DNA from 3 places in the Alteromonas sp. CI.11.F.A3 genome. Region 2 is predicted to be linked to each of the others. Evidence: predicted binding sites of a transcription regulator. Region 2 holds the regulator's gene; each other region holds the start of a gene.

Region 1 (2,279 bases), 1.4 Mb from region 2:
AACCACACCAGTACCGAAAGTATCAATGCTGATAGACGTTGGTTCGGCAACACCAATGGCGTAAGAAACCTGTATTTCGCAACGCTTAGCTAAGCCAGCGGCAACAATATTCTTAGCCACATAACGACCCGCGTATGCCGCGCTTCTGTCAACTTTCGATGGATCTTTACCAGAGAAAGCACCACCACCGTGACGGGCCATACCACCGTAGGTATCTACAATGATTTTACGGCCAGTTAAACCACAGTCACCAACTGGACCACCTATAACAAAGCGACCGGTAGGGTTAATGTGAAATTGAGTGTTGCTATTAAGCCATTCGCTAGGAAGCACCGGTTTAATAATTTCTTCCATTACTGCTTCACGTACTTGTGCAGTAGAAACAGAGTCACAATGCTGCGTAGAAAGTACTACCGCATCAATGCCTACAGGCTTGTCGTTTTCGTATTTAAACGTAATTTGGCTTTTTGCATCTGGGCGTAAAAAGTCTAGCTTGCCAGATTTTCTTACTTCAGCTTGTTTTTGAACCAAGCGGTGAGAGTAAGTAATTGGCGCTGGCATCAGTACGTCAGTTTCGTCACTGGCGTAACCGAACATAAGGCCTTGGTCGCCCGCACCTTGTTCTTCTAGACTTTCGCGGTCAACACCTTGGTTGATATCTGGCGACTGTTTACCAATGGCGTTTAATACTGCACAAGAGTCAGCATCGAAACCCATATCAGAATGAACGTAGCCTATGTCTCTTACGGTTTTACGTGTGATTTCTTCAATATCAACCCACGCTGAGGTAGTGACTTCACCACCTACTAATACCATTCCGGTTTTAACGTAGGTCTCACAGGCCACGCGGGCACGAGGATCTTGCTCTAGAATAGCATCTAGAACCGCATCTGAAATTTGATCGGCGATTTTGTCCGGGTGTCCTTCAGACACAGACTCGGAGGTGAATAAATGCGTGGCCATACATGCTCCATAAGCGTTTATTGTTCAAAATAGGTGAGTATTGTACTAAAACAAGGTATAAATACCAGTCTTTACTTCTAGACGTCTAAAAGTCCTTTCGTTACGATTTGTTGACAGTGGCGGATCACTTTTACAGATAATTGAGTAAATTTAGCCACGCTTGCCCAAAGAAGCGATAATGGTTAGCAAAGGAATGATGTGAATATTCACTATTTTAGCCAACTTTCGGTAATGGCAATGAAAAGCCATTGAACTGAATGGTGGCATGGGTAAGAATAACGCCCACATTAAGATATACAGCAATGCAGCGCTTTAAGGTTGAACAAAGGGATTTTGCCCACAGTGTTCCCTTAGCGAAATTCAGCTACAAAATAAATCAGGAGACAACATGCCCTCTCGTCGTGAACTTGCCAATGCCATCCGTGCTTTAAGCATGGACGCTGTTCAACAGGCCAAATCTGGTCACCCAGGCGCCCCTATGGGGATGGCTGATATTGCCGAGGTACTGTGGGGTGATTTTCTATCACACAACCCTGCAAATCCGTCTTGGGCAAACAGAGACCGCTTCGTGCTTTCAAACGGTCACGGCTCTATGCTGTTGTACTCTTTGCTTCATCTTTCAGGCTATGAACTGCCTATTGAAGAGCTTAAGAACTTCCGTCAGCTACATTCTAAAACGCCAGGGCATCCAGAATATGGGTACGCCCCTGGTGTTGAAACAACTACTGGCCCGTTAGGTCAAGGCGTAAGTAACGCCGTGGGTATGGCGCTAGCCGAGAAAGTATTAGCGGCGCAGTTTAACCGTGACGGTCACGATATTGTCGATCACTACACATACACTTTCATGGGCGATGGTTGCCTTATGGAAGGTATTTCTCATGAAACTTGTTCCCTTGCTGGCACATTAGGCCTTGGTAAACTTATCGGTTTCTGGGATGACAACGGCATTTCAATTGACGGTGAAGTTGAAGGTTGGTTTACCGACGACACGCCAGCACGCTTTAAAAGCTACGGCTGGGAAGTGATTGAAGGTGTTGACGGTCATGATCCAGAGCAAATTAAAGCAGCCATTGAGCAAGCTAAATCGAACAGCGCTCAGCCTACGCTTATTTGCTGTAAAACCGTGATTGGTTTTGGTTCGCCAAACAAAGAAGGCACTGAGTCTTGTCACGGTGCACCATTAGGTGATGACGAAATTATTGCTACTCGTGAAAAGCTTGGGTGGAAACACGGTGCATTTGACATTCCAGACGACATTTATGCCGGTTGGGATGCGAAAGGCAAAGGCGGCGACGCTGAAAGTGCGTGGAACGATG
Region 2 (2,279 bases):
AATGCTTACAAATATACAGCGAAAGGCAACATGGTAGCGGTCATCAGTAATGGTACTGCTATTCTAGGTTTAGGTAATTTGGGGCCGTTAGCTTCTAAGCCGGTGATGGAAGGTAAAGCACTGCTGTTTAAACGCTTTGCTGGGCTTGATGCTATCGATATTGAAGTAAAGCATCGCACCACGGAAGAATTCATTAATACCGTTGCCAATATTGCAGATACGTTTGGCGGAATTAACCTAGAAGATATTAAAGCCCCAGAGTGCTTTGAAATAGAACAAGAACTCATTAAGCGCTGTAATATTCCGGTATTCCATGATGATCAACATGGTACTGCCATTGTAACGGCAGCCGGCATGTTGAACGCCATTGAAATTCAGGGCAAAAATATCGAAAGCGCCAAAATAGTTTGTATGGGTGCGGGTGCAGCAGCGGTAGCCTGTATGGAATTGCTTATTAAATGTGGCGCGCAACGAGAGCGCATTTACATGTTAGACAGAAAAGGGGTTATTCATACCCGCCGTGAAGACCTTACGGAACACAAACGTTTGTTTGCCAATAATACCGATAAACGTACGTTAGAAGATGTGATGGAAGGCGCTGATATTTTTGTAGGCGTATCTGGCCCAGATGTATTGCCGCCAGAAACCTTGGCATTAATGGGGCCTAACCCGATTGTTTTTGCATGCTCTAACCCCGACCCTGAAATTAAGCCTGAATTGGCTCACGAAGTTCGAAATGATTTAATTATTGCAACGGGGCGTTCTGATTACCCTAATCAGGTTAACAATGTTCTTTGCTTTCCGTTCATTTTCCGTGGCGCATTGGATGTTCGCGCAACGGCCATTAACGACGAAATGAAAGTGGCAGCGGTAGAAGCACTCCGCGCGATTACCAAAGAGCCCGTACCAGAATCTGTGTTAGCGGCTAGCAATAGCAAAAGCTTAACCTTTGGCAAAGAATATATTATTCCTAAACCAATGGATCCTCGCCTTTGTGAACGCATAGCCTCTGCAGTGTCGAAAGCGGCGATTGAATCTGGTGTTGCAAGGCTTCCAGAAGTACCGAACCGCGCAGAGTAAAGGCAGTATAATCGAATAACTGGGCGCGCAGCCTTGTATTCGATTATTATAAAAAACGGCAATTTTCATTGCCGTTTTTTTAATCTTCTTGTTCGTTTTCAATAGAAACGTCTATACCCATATCTTCCATTATGCGTCTTGCCTCAGCAGGTACACGATTAGGGTTATCTTTTCTCAAATCTTCGTCATCCGGTAATGGCTGACCTGTAAATGCGTGAAGAAACGCTTCACATAACAATTCTGAATTCGTCGCATGACGTAAATTGTTTATTTGTCTACGCGTACGTTCATCGGTTAATGCTTTTAGCACATTAATAGGAATAGAAACGGTGACTTTCTTTACCTGTTCACTCTTTTTACCGTGCTCTGCGTAGGGATGAATATACTTACCGTTCCACTCTGCCATGATGCTAACTCTGTCTGATCTTATTTATGTTATGAAGAGAAATTCTAAACAAGTTGACGAAAAGGTCAATTGAGCAGTGTAAACCTCTTGACGTCTAGACGTAAATTCTTTAATTTAGCCGTCTAAACGTCCATAAAAGAGTAATTTTACCATGGTTTCTTACGCACAAGGTGTCGATGCACTGAATCAGTCCCTCTCGGAACTGCGTGACATTGATGTGTCATTTGAGTTTTTTCCACCAAAATCTGAGAAAATGGAACAAACCTTGTGGAAGTCGGTTGAACGTTTAGCACCATTAAAACCGAGTTACATGTCGGTGACCTATGGAGCAAACAGCGGTGAGCGTGATCGCACCCATGACGTGGTAAAACGAATTCAACAACAAACTGGGGTTGCGGCCGTCCCTCACCTCACATGTGTTGATGCAAGCCGTGATGAACTTAAACAAATTGCGCAAGACTACTGGGATTCAGGCATTCGTCGTATTGTTGCTCTTCGTGGTGATTTACCGCCAGGTGTGAAAGATACCGAAATGTATGCCTCTGATTTAGTGGCGCTACTAAAAGATGTAGCCGATTTCGATATCTCAGTGGCCGCCTACCCTGAAAAACACCCTGAAGCACCGAATGCCCAATTCGATTTATTAAACCTTAAACGCAAAGCAGAAGCCGGTGCGAGCGAAGCTATTTCTCAGTTTTTCTTCGACACCAGTGTATTTTTGCGTTTTCGTGACCGTGCAGCAGCTGCAGGTATCGACCTAGACCTAGTGCCTGGCATACTGCCAGTAACCAAT
Region 3 (2,279 bases), 580 kb from region 2:
CGTGGGAAGGTATTGTTGAATTTTGCGCTGTTGCTAGTACCGGCAGTTTTACTTCCGCAGCGGCTAAGTTAGACACGTCTGGTGCGCAAATCAGTAGAAAAGTCGCCAACGTGGAAAAGCGTTTGGGGGTGAAGTTATTTAACCGCACTACTCGAAGTGTGTCTTTAACCCAAGCTGGGCATATTTATTTTGAGCAATGCCAACCCGCACTGAAAGCTTTAGAAGATGCTGAACTGAACGTGAGCCAACTTCAGAAAGTGCCTCAAGGACTGATTAAGCTTACTGTGCCCGTCGCCTTTGGCGAGGCCTTCATTGCGCCGCTAATTAATCAATTCTTAAAAAAATACGAAGGCATAGAAGTAGAGTGCCGTTTTACTAACGACACTATGGATATTATTGATGAAGGGTTCGACCTTGCTATCCGCATCGGCAATTTAGAAGACTCGACAATGGTGGCCAAAAAGCTGGCTACCCGGCAGCTATATGTTTGCGCCAGCCCTGCATATTTACATGCTTTTCCTGCACCGAAGAGTACCGACAAGCTAAGCGAACATCAGTGCTTAGTAGGTTCACAGCCTCATTGGCGCTTTCATTATAATGGGCAAGTGCAAACAGTACGGGTAAAGGGGCGAGTGAAATATAACAGTGGTAATGCGCTACATCATGCTGCCTTAGCCGGGCTGGGCTTAGTGCAACTGCCTGGTTTTTATGTGCGTGACTCGCTAGCAACAGGCAAGTTAATTGAAGTGCTATCGCCCTATCGAGACAAGCGAGAGGCGGTATGGGCACTGTTCCCATCGAATAGGCATTTAGTGCCGAAAATACGCTTGTTAGTAGATTTTTTATCGGCGAAGTTAATTGATGATGAATAGTGAGTTTCGCTATATTCTTTGCCACTTATAATGGATTATCGCTGAAATCGAAACATGAAATGGTTTGTGTTTCACTTTTTGCAATACAGTATGGTGAAAACTGCGGTTGACAGATAGACGTCTATACGGCAAATTGACCCTATGAAAACGATTCTTCTTATTGGCACCACCGGCATTATGATTACCACCTTAAAACGGGCGGTCGCTGGCTAGTGCAAGTAAGCATAAGACAACGAAAGCCCGCCCTCACAGAGAGCGGGCTTTTTTTTACTCACGTCATAGTAACCGATTAAAGCAGTAACCTGGCGTAACCGATATAGGAGCAGCACATGAAAGTCTTAAAGTTTGGGGGCTCATCACTTGCCGACGCACCGCGCTACTTGCGCGTGACCGACATTAGCACGGCCACCCACCAAACCGATGGCGCTGCAGTGGTACTTTCTGCCCCTAAAGGGGTGACGAATGCATTGTCACTTTTATGTGAGCAAGCAGCCGCTGGCGAAGATTTCCACCCTCTATTTGAAAAATTAACGTCTACCGTAACTGGTATTGCTGATGCCTTAAACGAAGAGCTTAGCGGCTTCGCTCATGCAGATGTCACCGACTTCATTCACGCGCAACTGCGTGTACTTAATCAACACCTTGATGGTATTAAATTGTTAGGTGTAGCGCCTGACAATATTGCAGCCGGAATATTGAGTATTGGTGAATACATCTCGGTAACGTTATTTAGTGGTATTTTGACGGCTAAAGGCGTAAAAAATCGTATTATCGACCCTGTAACTTACATTCTTGCAGAAGGCGAGTATCTCGATAGCATTGCAGATGTATCGTTGAGCAAAGCCCGCTTTACCGATGTGCCAAACGACGGCAGTGAGTTATTGGTGATGCCAGGGTTCGTTGCGGCTAACGAGGTTGGTGAGAAAGTCACGCTTGGTCGTAATGGTTCTGACTACTCAGCGGCTATCTTAGCGGCGTGTATCGATGCGAGTTGTTGTGAAATCTGGACTGATGTAGATGGTGTTTATAACGCCGATCCAAATCAGGTTGAAGGCGCAGTGTTGCTTGATAAGTTAACGTATCAAGAAGCCATGGAGCTTTCTTATTTTGGTGCCAAAGTACTTCATCCAAAAACGATTGGCCCGATTGCACAGCACCATATTCCTTGCCTGATTCGTAATACCCTAAATCCTGCTGCTCCTGGTACGTTAATTAGTAACGAAGCCAGTGAAAAATGGACCTCGGTTAAAGGCATCTCTCAACTTGAAAATGTCACTATGTTCAACGTGGCAGGACCTGGTCTTAAAGGTATGGTTGGCATGGCCAGCCGAGTTTTTGAGGTGATGTCGAATGCGAATATTTCAATTAGTCTCATTACCCAATCGTCTTCTGAATACTCAATAAGCT

What was found. The regulator MetJ, encoded in region 2, represses methionine synthesis genes. The targets are predictions, from matches to a motif close to TAGACGTCTAGACGTCTA.
Region 1: metK (methionine adenosyltransferase) is a predicted target of MetJ. The motif match lies at 1,034-1,051, and genes of this name have one in related genera.
Region 3: thrA (bifunctional aspartate kinase/homoserine dehydrogenase I) is a predicted target of MetJ. The motif match lies at 987-1,004, and genes of this name have one in related genera.

Annotation. Positions count from the first base shown of each region.
Region 1 is NZ_CP136708.1:3,911,780-3,914,058, reverse strand. Features, by position in the region: gene metK (methionine adenosyltransferase) at 1-963, opposite strand, end outside; gene tkt (transketolase) at 1,352-2,279, shown strand, end outside.
Region 2 is NZ_CP136708.1:651,757-654,035, reverse strand. Features, by position in the region: gene R1T43_RS02865 (malic enzyme-like NAD(P)-binding protein) at 1-1,080, shown strand, start outside; gene metJ (met regulon transcriptional regulator MetJ) at 1,160-1,486, opposite strand; gene metF (methylenetetrahydrofolate reductase) at 1,638-2,279, shown strand, end outside.
Region 3 is NZ_CP136708.1:1,227,301-1,229,579, forward strand. Features, by position in the region: gene R1T43_RS05205 (LysR substrate-binding domain-containing protein) at 1-872, shown strand, start outside; gene thrA (bifunctional aspartate kinase/homoserine dehydrogenase I) at 1,202-2,279, shown strand, end outside.